Regions from separate parts of the Sphingomonas aestuarii genome, predicted to be linked through region 1. Evidence: predicted binding sites of a transcription regulator. Region 1 holds the regulator's gene; the other holds the start of a gene.
What was found. Region 1 encodes LexA, which represses DNA repair genes until DNA is damaged. Its sites were predicted from a motif close to GTTCCNCNCTTGTTCT; they were not measured.
Positions count from the first base shown of each region.

Region 2: uvrA (excinuclease ABC subunit UvrA) is a predicted target of LexA. The motif match lies at 4,456-4,471, and genes of this name have one in related genera.

Region 1 covers NZ_JBTKVV010000001.1:248,140-255,359, forward strand. The annotation lists gene trpD (anthranilate phosphoribosyltransferase) at 1-682, shown strand, start outside; gene trpC (indole-3-glycerol phosphate synthase TrpC) at 679-1,461, shown strand; gene moaC (cyclic pyranopterin monophosphate synthase MoaC) at 1,568-2,044, shown strand; gene ACX0GZ_RS01285 (molybdopterin molybdotransferase MoeA) at 2,626-3,816, shown strand; gene lexA (transcriptional repressor LexA) at 3,874-4,536, shown strand; gene ACX0GZ_RS01295 (ComEC/Rec2 family competence protein) at 4,914-7,115, opposite strand; gene gltX (glutamate--tRNA ligase) at 7,144-7,220, shown strand, end outside.
Region 2 covers NZ_JBTKVV010000003.1:271,161-278,380, forward strand. The annotation lists gene ACX0GZ_RS07225 (enoyl-CoA hydratase/isomerase family protein) at 1-88, shown strand, start outside; gene ACX0GZ_RS07230 (enoyl-CoA hydratase) at 102-878, shown strand; gene mmsB (3-hydroxyisobutyrate dehydrogenase) at 817-1,752, shown strand; gene ACX0GZ_RS07240 (dienelactone hydrolase family protein) at 1,803-2,684, opposite strand; gene ACX0GZ_RS07245 (hypothetical protein) at 2,883-3,335, opposite strand; gene ACX0GZ_RS07250 (hypothetical protein) at 3,354-3,689, opposite strand; gene ACX0GZ_RS07255 (response regulator transcription factor) at 3,744-4,121, opposite strand; gene uvrA (excinuclease ABC subunit UvrA) at 4,478-7,220, shown strand, end outside.

The DNA.
Region 1 (7,220 bases):
CAAGCACGGCAACCGCGCCGCCTCGTCCAAGGCGGGCGCCGCCGATACGCTCGAAGCGCTGGGCCTGAACCTCGACCGCGCCGCCGAGACGGCAGAGGCGACGCTGAACGAGATCGGCATCGCCTTTCTTTTCGCCGCCAACCACCATCCGGCGATGCGCCGCATCACGCCCATTCGGAAAGCGATTGGGCGGCGCACGATCTTCAACCTGATGGGTCCGCTCGCCAATCCGGCGCGCGTCGGTCGCCAGCTGATCGGCATAGCGCGGCCCGACTATGCGCCCGTCTATGCCCAGGCGCTCGGCCTGCTCGGCACCGAAGCGGCGCTGGTCGTGTCGGGCGAGGACAATCTCGACGAACTCTCCACCGCCGGCCCCAGCGTCGCGGTCAGCGTCGGCAGCCTGAAGATGCCGCCGCGCCTCGCGCCCGAAGATGCGGGCTTGCCCCGCCACCCGCTGTCCGCGATTCGCGGTGGCGAGGCCCCCGAAAATGCCGAAGCGCTGAGGCGTCTGCTGTTGGGGGAAGTCGGCCCGTATCGCGACGCCGTCCTCCTCAACGCCGCCGCCGCGCTGATGGTCGCGGGCCGTGCCGACACGCTGGTCGATGGCGTGGAAGAAGCACGCGAGGCACTCGACAATGGTCTTGCCAAGGCGCTGCTCGATTGCTGGATCGCATACCAATGACGATGCTCGACCGGATCCTCGCGACCAAGCGCAAAGAGGTTGCGGCGGGCAAGGCCGCGCGCAGCCTGTCGGACCTCCAGGCGCTTGCCGGCGAACAGACCCCGCCGCGCGGGTTCAAAGCCGCACTCGATGCGAAAGCGCGCGACCGCTACGCCCTGATCGCCGAGATCAAGAAGGCCAGCCCGTCCAAAGGCCTGATCCGCGCCGATTTCGACCCGCCCGCCCATGCCCGCGCCTATGCGGCGGGGGGTGCCACCTGCCTCTCGGTCCTCACCGACCGCGATTATTTTCAGGGTTCACCCGATTATCTGATCGCCTCCCGCGCCGCCTGTTCGCTGCCTGTGCTCCGCAAGGATTTCATGATCGACCCTTGGCAGGTGCTGGAGGCGCGCGCGATGGGCGCCGACGCCATCCTCATCATCGTCGCCGCGCTCGAAGACGCGCAGATGGCCGAAATCGAGGACGCCGCGCTAGGCCTCGGCATGGACGTGCTGATCGAGGTGCACGGCCCCGGAGAGATGGAGCGCGCCAGCACGCTCCGGTCCAAGCTGATCGGCGTCAACAACCGCAATTTGAAGACGTTCGAGGTCGAGTTCCAGAAAACCCTAGACCTCGTCGCCAGTGCACCCAAAGACTGTACCTTCGTCGCCGAAAGCGGCATCCAGACCCGCGCCGATCTCGACGCGCTGGCCAAACACGACATCCGCTGCTTCCTGATCGGCGAGGCGCTGATGCGGCGGGACGATGTGGAAGCCGCGACGCGCGCGCTGGTAGGCTGAGTGACCCTGTAAACCGCGCTCACCCTGAGCTTGTCGAAGGGTCTTGGTCGATCGGTTGCGTGGCACCCTTCGACAAGCTCAGGGTGAGCGCGGTAAGGAATAGCCCATGCCCAACCTAACCCACCTCACCCCCGACGGCAGCGCGCACATGGTCGATGTCGGCGCCAAGCCCGCAACGCTGCGCGAAGCCACCGCCACCGGCCGCATCGCCATGACCGCCGAAGCCGCCACCGCGATCCGCCAGGCGACGCTCAAGAAAGGCGACGCGCTCGCCGTCGCCCGCATCGCCGGGATCATGGCCGCGAAGAAGACCAGCGACCTCATCCCGCTCTGCCACCCGATCCCCCTCACCAGCGTCACGATCGAACTGACCCCCGACGACACCGGCGTCACCGCAACCGCGACGGTGCGCACCACCGACCGCACCGGCGTCGAAATGGAAGCGCTGACCGCCGTCACCACCGCGCTGCTGACGGTATACGACATGACCAAGGCCATCGACCGCGGCATGACAATCGAGGGCGTGCGTTTGCTTACGAAAAGCGGCGGCAAGTCGGGCGATTGGGTGGCGGAGCCGCAATGACTGCTAACGACCCCTAAGCAGACCCTAGCTCAACCTTCTGATCGGCCATTCGGGGCACGATCCATCCTAGTATCACCGGTACCAAGCTGATGATTGAGCCGCCGATGTTGAAAGTTACATGGTCCGAAAGATGCCACGTTGGCCCTATAGCAAACTGGACGATCATAAAAAGCAGCCATGCACTGGATAGATTCGCATCGCGAAGGCGATGATACGTCATTATCGTCAGGGCAATCGAAGCAGAGACCGCGACGAGAAAAATAAGCCACGCGGGAATGCCGATTTTCACCGACAATAACGCTACGCAAGTGATTGCCTCAAGCACTGCCGAACCAACCCGGTAGCGCGACCTCTCTCCGTAGCGTGTCATATTAATCGGCATCAATGACAGCCTAAGATATGATCCGTCCGCTTACCACCCAAAAGCGGACGGGGTGCTAATCCGGGCCGATGATGCTACCCGGCATCATCATGCCGACCTCAGCCATCATATCGCCTATCTTTCCGCCGCCTGCTTCGAAATCGCCCTGCTGGATAGCGCCGACCTTTAACCGGTGTTTTCCGACTGGAGGCACCCGTCCATGAGCGCTCCCACCCTCCTCCCCGTTCGCGAGGCGCAGGATCGCCTGCTCGCGCTCGCGCCCTCGATCGCCACCGAGCATGTCACGCTGAACGCGGCCGCCAATCGCTGGGCGGCGATCGATGTGATGGCGCTTCGCACCCAGCCTGCTGCCGATCTGTCGGCGATGGATGGCTATGCGGTTCGCTTCGACGACCTGCCTGGACCGCTCGCGGTGATCGGCGAAAGCGCCGCCGGGCGGCCCTTCGCAGGAAAAGTCGATGCCGGGCAGGCCGTCCGAATCTTCACCGGCGCAGCCCTGCCCGAGGGAGCCGACACCGTGCTGATCCAGGAGGACGCGCGCCGCGACGCCGACACGATCACGCTGACCGGCGACGGCCCCGCCGCGCGCGGCGCGCATGTCCGCGAGCGCGGGCGCGACTTCCGCCAGGACGAACGGCTGATCCATGCCGGCGATCACCTCACCCCGTCGCGGATCGCACTCGCCGCGATGGCGGGTCACGGCACCGTTCCCGTCCACCGCCCGATCCGCGTCGCGATCGCCGCGACCGGCGACGAACTCGTGCCGCCGGGCGTGCCGCTGGCCGACGGGCAGCTTCCCGAAAGCAACACCGCGCTGCTCGTCGCGATGCTTGCCAATTTGCCCGCAGAGGCGATCCAGATGGGCATCCTCCCCGACGATCGCGCGATCCTGTCCTCCACCTTCGCTCAGGTCGATGCCGACATCCTGGTCACCACCGGCGGCGCATCGGTCGGCGACCACGACCTCGTCCGCCCCGCGCTTGAGGACATCGGCGCAAAGCCCGATTTCTGGCGGGTAGCGATGCGCCCCGGCAAGCCGATGATGGCCGCGCGCGTGCGCGAAACCGTGGTGCTGGGCCTCCCCGGCAATCCGGTGTCCGCCTTCGTCACCGCAACGCTGTTCCTCGCGCCGCTCGTCCGCCACATGTCGGGGGCCGCCGATCCCTGGCCGCGCACGGTCAAGGCGACGCTGGCCGACGCGATCGGCCCGACGGGCACGCGCGCCGACCATCTGCGCGCGCATCTGAAGGACGGGGTGGCGACACCGCTCGACCAGCAGGATTCGTCGATGCTACGCGCGCTTTCGCATGCCAATTGCCTGATCGTGCGTCAGGCGAACGCGCCGGGGGCCGAAACGGGCGAAACCGTGGAAGTCATACGCATCGCTTGACTTGGGCGCACGCGTTGCCCATAAGTTCCGCGTCTGTTCCGACGGAGGGCTTTGGGCATGCTGACCCGCAAGCAACACGAACTCATCTGCTTCATTTCCGACCGATTGAACGAAACCGGCGTGTCTCCCTCGTTCGAGGAGATGAAGGAGGCGCTCGACCTCAAATCGAAATCGGGCGTTCACCGCCTGATTTCCGCGCTTGAGGAACGCAAGTTCCTGCGCCGCCTGCCCAACCGCGCCCGCGCGCTGGAAGTGCTGCGCATGCCCGAGCGTGCCGAGGCCAAGAAATCGCCCAAGGAACGCACCGCCGTCGCCCGCAGCGTGCCGACGCCCGCCAACGACGTGATCGAGGTGCCTTTGCACGGCCGCATCGCCGCCGGCGTCCCGATCGAGGCGCTGGAGGGCTCGCAGATGCTCCCCGTCCCCGCCGCGCTGCTCGGCTCTGGCGATCATTATGCGCTCGAAGTCGCAGGCGATTCGATGGTCGAGGCCGGGATTCTCGACGGCGACTATGCGCTCATTCGCAAGGCCGAGACCGCGCGCGACGGCGACATCATCGTCGCCCTGATCGACGAGAATGAAGCGACCCTCAAATATTTCCGCCGCGAAGGCGCGATGGTCCGCCTCGACCCCGCCAACCGCAGCTATGACCCCCAACGCTACCGCCCCGATCAGGTGCGTGTTCAGGGCAAGCTGGCGGGGTTGCTGCGGCGCTATTGACGGCCGCATCACCGCGGAAGAGATCGCAAATAACAACCTTCGATAAAGGCGAAGCTGGCTCGCTTTATCCCGCTTCGTCATTGCGAGCGTAGCGAAGCAATCCAGTGACGCGCGTGCCAACACTGGATTGCTTCGCTACGCTCGCAATGACGACATCGGTGTGATGGGTGGCGCGGGTCGATGGCGTGGCGCCCGATCCGTAACCGACCCTCCATCCACCTTGCCAACTTCGGTTGCGTGCCAGAACGCGGGGGCGAGTTCGTCGTGAACGTCTTGGGAACTGCGAAATCAGGTTGAGCATATCGCGGGATACCCTAACCAATGACGGCCCGTTCCTGGGCAGCGACAGTCTGAGCGTCCGTTACTCTGAACCGCCGTTATCCGAAGTTCGATCGTCGCTTCTTGGCTGAGATTCCGCCGACCCCCCGCCGCTCCCGCCACGGCGGCGCGACCTTGGGCGGGTTCAGCCAAGGATGATCGGTCCCCCGCCGCACCGTCGTCACCCGCGGTCCGGCAAAGCTGATCGCGACCCCGCCGGTCTCGCGCAGCGTCCAGCGATCGAGTTTCAGCCAGCGGGGATTGCACGTCCTCGGCAACCGCCGTTCGCTCACCACGATGTCGGCTTCCCGACACACCCGCGCCATGTCGGCAATATCGAGGTGATAGCTGCTGCGCGTCGCCGCGATCCGCCACACCCGGTCGCCGCGCCGGTAATCTGCGATACAGATATCGGGCGAACACGCAGCCCCCGGCAAGGCCGACAGCGCTCCCAATTCCCCATCCCACCCCGCATTCTCGCCCAGCGTCGACCGCACATAATCGCCCGCCCGGTCGCGCAGCAGCGCCATGCCGCCCTCGGGCGACCGCAACGCCAGATGCCGCCCGTCGCCCGTCACAAGCAGATCGGGCTCAGGCGTCGCCAGAGTCCAGATCGCGCCGACAAGGACCGGCACCACCCCCCATTTGCGATGCGCGCCTTTCCACAACGCGATCCACAATCCGCCCGCGACCATGATCGCATAGGCCTCGGCGGGCATGCCGGGGATCAGTGCGATCGACCCTGGCGTGTTGGCGGTGGTGTGGGCGATCCAGATCAGGAAATCGAGGTTGACCCCGACCAGCCACCACAAAGGCGCGCCCAGCCCCGCCACGTCCAGCAGCAACGCCAGCGCCTCCAGCGGCATGATGACGAAGGTCGTCAGCGGGATCGCGACCAGATTGGCGATCACGCCGTAGATCCCGGCCTTGTGGAAATGATACATCGCGATCGGCGTCAGCACGATTTCCACCGCCAGGCTGGTCAGGAACAACGCCAGCAAACCGCGCCCGATCTTGCGCACCCAGTCTTCGTCGCGCCGCATCACCAGCGCGCGCATTCGGGGATGTTCGTTGAGCGCAATGATCGCGGTGACGGCCGCAAAGCTCATCTGGAAACTGGGGCCGAGCAGGCTTTCGGGCCACATCAGCAGCACGACGAACGCACCCGTCGCGACCAGCCTCAGCGTCAGCGCCTCGCGCCCGATGACGAGCGCGGTCAGCACCAGCAACGCGGCGATGCAGGACCGCACGGTCGGCACTTCCGCCCCCGTCAGCCAGGTATAGCCGACCGCCGCCACAGCCCCCGCGCCCGCCGCCAGCACCGGCAACCGAAATCGCAAGGCCAGCCCCGGAAACAGCGCCAGCAGGCGCAGCGTCACCACCATCGCCGCGCCGACCACCGCCGTCACATGCAGCCCGCTGATCGACAACAGATGCGCGAGGCCGGAACGCCGCATCGCCTCGGCATCCTCCTCGCTGATCGCGCCGCGGTCGCCGGTCGCCAGCGTCGCCGCGATCGCGCCTGCCGATCCGCCAACCCGTTCGCGCACATGCGCCGACAGACGCGCTCGCATCGTGCCCCCGTGCTGGTCGGCGGGGCTCAGCACCTCGATCTCTCCAAATGCGCGACCGGTTGCGCCCAGCCCGTCGAACCAGGCCACCCGCTCGAAATCATAGGCGCCGGGGACGGCAGGCGGCGCGGGCGCCATCAACCGCGCGCTCAGCCGCAGCACCGCGCCGCTGGCGATGCCGTCGACCATCGCCCCCTCGGCCACATTGACGCGCACCGTCGGCGGCAGATCGGGCGCATCGATCGGCGCGATCCGCAACCGGACCATCGCCCTCGCGGGCAACGCCTCCACCCGTTCGACCGTGCCGGTGAAATTCGCCACCACCGGGCGCGCCAGCACCGGTTCCGCGACCCGTTCGGCGCGAAACCAGATCAGCGCGCACCCGAACGCCAGCGCCAGTGCGCCGACGCCCAGCGCCCGCATCGCGCGCCCGCCGCGCGGCAGCATCAGCGCTCCGACGCCCAGCGCACATCCGATCAGGATCACCGCGCTCCACGCTGCGGCATGCGGCAATGCGAACCATAGGACCACACCGGTGCCGGTCATCACCGGCAGCCACAGGATCAGTTGATCCCGTTCGACCTCCAGCCAGCGTTCGACGCGTGCGTTCAGACGCTCGGCCCGCCCCCGCAACCCGATTTGAAGCCCCCGTTGCCCCGTGCTAGGGGCCTGACCGGCAGTCCTTGCCATCAATTGCAAATCCTGGGAGCAAAGCCGCTTGGGCGCAACCGATACCGCCGCCGACACCGCCACCGACCCTGGCGTCGTCACCCGTTTCGCGCCCTCGCCGACCGG
Region 2 (7,220 bases), on a different contig from region 1:
CCCCGCCACGCCGGAGGACATCAGCGATCATCTGATCGACCAAATCTTCGCGCCGTTGTCGGCCGACCAGGAATGGTCGCCGAATTGAGGAAATGAACGCCATGACCGACTACGAAACCATTCTCGTCGAGCAGCGCGATCGCGTGACGCTGATCACGCTCAACCGACCGAAGGCGTTGAACGCGCTGAACGCGCAAGTCCTCGCCGACCTGCTCGACGCGCTGGCGGCGTTCGATGCCGATGCGTCGCAGGGGTGCGCTGTCATCACCGGCAGCGAGAAGGCGTTCGCGGCGGGGGCGGACATCAAGGAGATGCAGGAGATGGGCTTTGCCGACATGTTCGGCACCAACCATTTCGCGGGCTGGGAGCAGTTCGGGCGGACTCGGAAGCCGGTGATCGCCGCGGTGGCGGGATACGCGCTGGGCGGCGGGTGTGAGCTGGCGATGATGTGCGACTTCATCCTGGCCGCCGACACCGCCAAATTCGGCCAGCCGGAGATCAAGCTGGCGGTATCGCCCGGCATGGGCGGGTCGCAGCGCCTGGCGCTGGCGGTGGGCAAGGCCAAGGCGATGGAAATGTGCCTGACCGGGCGGATGATCGATGCCGAGGAAGCCGAGCGGGCGGGGCTGGTCGCGCGCATCGTTCCCGCCGCCGAGCTGGTCGAGGAGGCGGTGAAGACCGCCCAGACCATCGCGTCGATGGCGCCGCTGGCGGTGCTGGCGAACAAGGAAATGGTCAATGCGGCGTTCGAATTGCCCCTGGCCCAGGGCGTGCAGTTCGAGCGGCGGCTGTTCAACGGTCTGTTCGGGACCGAGGATCAGAAGGAAGGCATGGCGGCGTTCGTCGAGAAGCGCGCCGGCGACTGGAAGGGGAAATAACATGGCACGCGTCGGATTTATCGGGCTTGGCAATATGGGCGGCGGGATGGCCGCGAACCTGGCCAAGGCGGGGCATGACGTTCGCGCGTTCGACCTGTCGGCAGAGGCGCTGGAGCGGGCCGAGAAGGCCGGGTGCCTGCCGGTCGCCAGTGCGGCGGAGGCGGCGGAAGGGGCCGAGGCGGTGATCACCATGTTGCCCGCCGGGACCCATGTCGAGGCGGTCTATGCCGAGAGCGTGTTCGGGGTGGCCGATACCGCGGCGGTGCTGATCGACTGTTCGACCATCGACGTTGAGACCGCCAAGCGCGTGGCAGAAGCGGCGGCGGCGAAGGGGCTGACGGCGGTCGATGCGCCCGTATCCGGCGGGATCGCGGCGGCCAATGCGGGATCGCTGACCTTCATGGTGGGCGGCTCCAACGCCGGGTTCGAGCGGGCCAAGGCGTTTCTGGACGATATGGGCAAGGCGGTGATCCATGCCGGGGGCAATGGCGCGGGTCAGGCAGCCAAGATCTGCAACAACATGCTGCTGGGCGCGACCATGATCGCGACGTGCGAGGCGTTCGCGCTGGCCGAGAAACTGGGCCTCGACCCGCAGACCTTTTACAATATCTCCTCGGTGTCGTCGGGGCAGAGCTGGTCGATGACGTCGTACTGCCCGGTCGCGGGCGTGGGGCCGGAAAGCCCGGCGGACCGCGACTTCGCGGGCGGATTTGCGGCGGCGCTGATGCTCAAGGATTTGAAGCTAGCGATGGAAGCGGCGCAAGGATCGGGCGTGGACACGCCGATGGGCAAGCGCGCGGCGGAATTGTACGGCGCGTTCGTCGACGGCGGACAGGGCGGCGTGGATTTTTCGGGGATCATTCGGACGCTTTGATCGGGGGCGGCGTGCGCGCCTCGCCAGCCCCCTCAATTGCTCGCGCCGCTTTACAGCGCCCGGAATAGCCCGCTCATCGCTGCCCAGGCGCGTTCGGCCTGCGCCTGGTCGTAAGCCGGGCTGTCGAGCACCGTCCAGCCGTGGTCGGCGGGATAGACTTCCACCGTCGCCGTCCGTCCGGCCGCATCGGCAGCCGTTTTGAACGCCGTCTTGTCGTTCGGCGCCTTTGCGTCGTCGTCCTGCGCCACCGCGATGTGATAGCTGGCGCGCGTGCGGGCCAGCAGCTTGTGGGGGCTCGTCGGCTCTTCGCCGCGCACCAGCCCGCCGCCGTGCAGCGACACCGCCGCGCGCACCCGCGCCGGGACTGCGGCGGCGCTGAACACCGTGAACGGCCCGCCCATGCAATAACCATGCGTGCCGACCCCGCGCCGAACATCGACCGACGCCTGGCGGTCGAGCCACCCGATCGCCGCGGCCGCATCGCGCATCACGGCTTCCGGGGTCAGTTGCTTGCGCCACGGCCCGACCTTCTGGAACCCGCCGTCTGCGGCGAACCCCGCGAAATCCTTGAACTGATCCGATGGCACCGCCCGGTAATAGGGATTGACCACCAGCACCGCATGGCCCTGCCGCGCCAGCCGTCGCGCCATCTCGCGAAACGCCTCGCGTACCCCGGCAATATCGGGCCAGGTCAGGATCGCGGCATAACGACCGCTTGCCGGGCGTACGAAGAACGCATCCATCGTCCCGTCCGGCGTCGCAAAGCTGACCATTTCCTCGGTCAGTCCCTCCGCATCGCCGCCGGTGCCGCCCGCCATCGGCGTGCACGCCGCCACCGCGCCAGCCGCGCCAAGCAACGCGAACTGGCGCCGGTTCATCGTCCAGTCGAAGCCTTGTTCGCCCAGCGCCTTCATCTGCCGATCGTCACACATCGCACCGTCTCCCGTTCGCCCGGCCAGCAGCCGCGACCGGCTCGCAGCTTAGCCGCAAGCCGCGCTGCCGCAAGCATGATGCGGAAAAGGGGCCGTCAACTGCGCTGGCCGCTCGCGAGCCTCGCGCGCCTCACGCGGCGGGTCAGGGCATGCGATTGACCAATGGAGTGTCGGTCAGACTGCCTTGGATCCTGTCCGTCAAAACCGCCGTGTTTCATGCGCGCGCGCCCGGCGCACCGCATGGTCACCGCCTAGCAACGATCGATCGCGAATGACCGCCACGACCATCGCGATCAGTGCCGGAATTGCCCAGAAGCCGGACAGGGTTTCGTAAATCTGGGGAATATCATTCGGAAACAACAAGCGCGCTTTTGACGTTGCGACGCCGACCACATGAAATCCGGCGAACCAGATCGGCCAGAATGATTGCGAACGTGCAACGAAACAGAGAGCGACGGCCAACAGCATGCCGTCGATCAAAAGGACCGCCAGAGCATAATCGTCGATCGCAAGGGTCATGAAAGCCAACAAGGTGGCAAGCGCGGCGAGGAGCACGAAATGAATGAAAATCCGTGCCTCTCGCCCGCCATAAAGCATTACCAGACTATAACTGGCGATCATGAATGACCAGAAAACGAGCGCTACCAACATAGTCCGGCTTTGAACGCGCTAGTCGATCATTTCAAGCGACGCGGAGTTCATCGGGCGCAGTCCGCCGGGGCAACCGAATGATGTGGTTTCAAGATTACTGCTTGCCTGGATACGGGTCAGTTCTCGTACGGCAACCACCATATTACCGCGACTGGCTGCCAGACCATTGATTCCATGCGCCAGATTTTCCAGCAGGCTCTGCGTAGCGGCGATCGGCAACCGCGAGTCCGCAGCGGCTTCAATGATGCTGGCGCACATCCGCGATTGCGCGGCCAGAGCGTTGTCCAAAGCCGCCACCGATGTCTGTGTATCGTTCGCCACAACGTCACCCACCGCATGTTTGATTTCGTACATGTCGTTCCTCTGAACTTGGCTGGATTGCCTGTGTTCAAAATTACGAGGGGCGGTTTATGTGAAAAGATGAACTATACCCGCAATGGTCATAACGATCGCTGCCATGACCATCGTTCCCAGCAACGCAACGAGCATGACTTGCGAATACCGCCTGGCGATCGACCCTCGGTTTAGTTGCCCGCCAATCGGCGGCAACCATCGACGAGAAGCGTCGCTGCGGCCCGCGATATCTCCGCTCAGCAATCGCACGGCGTCCGCGCGCGAACGAACCCCCAGCCGCTCCATCGCAGCCTGGATGTGATTATCGACGGTGGAAGGACTAAGGTTCAGCGCGCGTGCAATTTCTTTGGACGTGTGTTGCCGGGCTACCAGCTCCATGCACTGGCGCTGGCGCTCACTGAGCAGACCAAGGAGGCGCTCTGTCTTGTCCATTCCGGACTGGTATCAAATGATACCGCGCGCGTCATGGTCAAATGACCGATGCTAGGCATTACCCAGGCAACTACCTGATTCGCCATCTCCAGTAGCAAAACGAGCGCTGGCGGTGAGAGATTCGATCTCGCGAACAGGCGGATTAGCCATTGCTCCGGGGGGTTCACGACGGCGGGGGCGTCGTGTGAACTGCTATCCGTCAGGGTAACCTGACCCGCCGAAACCCAATCGCACGTCGCGGGGCGGTCGCCGCCGCCCCGCGACGACCTATCGTCGACGCGCTCCCCTCGAAACTCTCGCTGCGCACCCCTATCTCCCCTCTGGCCCCTCCGTCAGAACAAAGCTAGAACCCCCGCATGAGCCTTACCCACATCTCCGTCCGCGGCGCGCGCGAGCATAATCTCAAAGGCGTGGACATCGACATCCCGCGCGATACGCTGACGGTCATCACCGGCCTGTCGGGCAGCGGCAAATCGAGCCTCGCCTTCGACACCATCTATGCCGAGGGGCAGCGCCGCTACGTCGAATCGCTCTCGGCCTATGCACGCCAGTTCCTGGAGATGATGCAGAAGCCCGATGTCGAGCATATCGAGGGGCTGAGCCCCGCGATCTCGATCGAGCAAAAGACCACCAGCCGCAATCCGCGCTCGACCGTCGCCACCGTCACCGAAATCTACGATTACATGCGGCTGTTATGGGCGCGGATCGGCATCCCCTATTCGCCCGCGACCGGAGAGCCGATCAGCGCCCAGACCGTCAGCCAGATGGTCGACCGCGTCCTCGCGCTCCCCGAAGGCACCCGCCTCTACCTCCTCGCCCCCGTCGTTCGCGGCCGCAAGGGCGAGTATAAGAAGGAACTGGCCGAGTGGCAGAAAGCGGGCTTCACCCGCGTCCGCATTGATGGCGAACTCTATGAAATCGACGAAGCCCCTTCGATCGACAAGAAATACAAGCACGACATCGAGGTCGTCGTCGACCGCCTGGTCGTCCATGCCGACATCGCCACGCGCTTGGCCGAAAGCTTCGAAGCCGCGCTGAAACTCGCCGACGGCCTGGCCTATGCCGACCTCGTCGACGCGGTCGTCCCCGGCCGCGAGGACGAAGCGTCCGATGCAGGTGCGATGAAGGGCGCGGGCATCCCCCCCAACCGCATCGTCTTCTCCGAACGCTTCGCCTGCCCGGTCTCGGGCTTCACCATCGCCGAGATCGAGCCCCGCCTCTTCTCCTTCAACGCCCCCCAGGGCGCCTGCCCCGCGTGCGACGGTCTGGGCGAGCGGATGGAATTCGACGCCGACCTCGTCGTCCCCAACCACGACCTCACCATCAAAAAGGGCGCGGTCGTCCCCTGGGCCAAATCGAACCCGCCCAGCCCCTATTACATGCAGGTATTGGGCTCGCTCGCGCGCGCCTATGACTTCAGCCTCGACACCGCGTGGAAGGATCTCGCCCCCGAACACCAGCAGGTCATCCTCCACGGCACCCGCGGCAAGCCCGTCACCCTCACCTTCGTCGACGGCCGCAAGTCGTATGACGTCAAGAAACCCTTCGAAGGCGTCATCGGCAACCTCAACCGCCGCCTGCTCCAGACCGAGAGCGCCTGGATGCGCGAGGAACTCTCCAAATATCAGGCGTCCCACGCCTGTGAGACCTGCCACGGCGCCCGCCTCAAACCCGAAGCGCTCGCGGTAAAGGTCGCCATGCGCGATATTTCCAGCGTCACGCGCCTGTCGGTGGTCGACGCCCTCGCCTGGTTCGCCGAACTCCCCGCGCAGCTCACCGGCCAGCAGGCGGAGATTGCCCGCGCCATCCTGAAGGAGATCGACGAGCGCCTCGGCTTTCTCAACAATGTCGGGCTCGACTATCTCAACCTCAACCGCACCTCCGGCACCCTGTCGGGCGGCGAGTCCCAGCGCATCCGCCTCGCGTCGCAGATCGGCTCCGGCCTGTCGGGCGTCCTCTATGTCCTAGACGAACCCTCGATCGGCCTGCACCAGCGCGACAACGACATGCTGCTCGCAACGCTGCGCCGACTGCGCGATCTCGGCAACACCGTGCTGGTGGTCGAACATGACGAGGATGCGATCCGCACGGCAGACTACGTCATCGACATGGGTCCGGGCGCGGGCGTCCATGGCGGCGAAATCGTCGCCCACGGCACGCTCAAGACCATCCTAAAATCGAAGAAATCGGTCACCGCCGATTACCTCAACGGCACCCGCGCCGTCCCCATCCCCGCGAAGCGCCGCAAGGGCAATGGCAAGAAGGTCACCGTCCACAACGCCACCGCCAACAACCTGACCGGCGTCACCGCGTCGATCCCGCTCGGCACCTTCACCTGCATCACCGGCGTATCGGGATCGGGCAAGTCGAGCTTCACCATCGACACGCTCTACGCCGCCGCCGCCCGCGCGCTGAACGGCGCGCGCATCCTCGCGGGCAAGCACGACAAGGTCGACGGGCTCCAGCATCTCGACAAGGTCATCGACATCGACCAGTCGCCGATCGGCCGTACCCCCCGATCCAACCCCGCGACCTATACCGGCGCCTTCACCAACATCCGCGACTGGTTCGCGGGGCTCCCCGAAGCACAGGCGCGCGGCTACAAACCCGGCCGTTTCAGCTTCAACGTAAAGGGCGGCCGCTGCGAAGCCTGCACCGGCGACGGCTTGCTAAAGATCGAGATGCACTTCCTCCCCGACGTCTATGTGACGTGCGACGTCTGCCACGGCGCGCGCTACAACCGCGAAACGCTGGAGGTGAAGTTCAAGGGGATGAGCATCGCCGACATACTCGACATGACGGTCGAGGACGCGGTCGAATTCTTCAAGGCCGTCCCCCCCATCCGCGACAAGATGGCGATGCTGGCCGAAGTGGGCCTCGGCTATATCAAGGTCGGGCAACAGGCGACGACGCTCTCCGGCGGCGAAGCCCAGCGCGTCAAACTCGCCAAGGAACTCGCCCGCCGCGCCACCGGCAACACGCTGTATATTTTGGACGAACCCACCACGGGGCTGCATTTCGAGGATGTGAGGAAGCTGCTCGAAGTGCTCCACGCGCTGGTCGAACAGGGCAACTCGGTCGTCGTGATCGAGCACAACC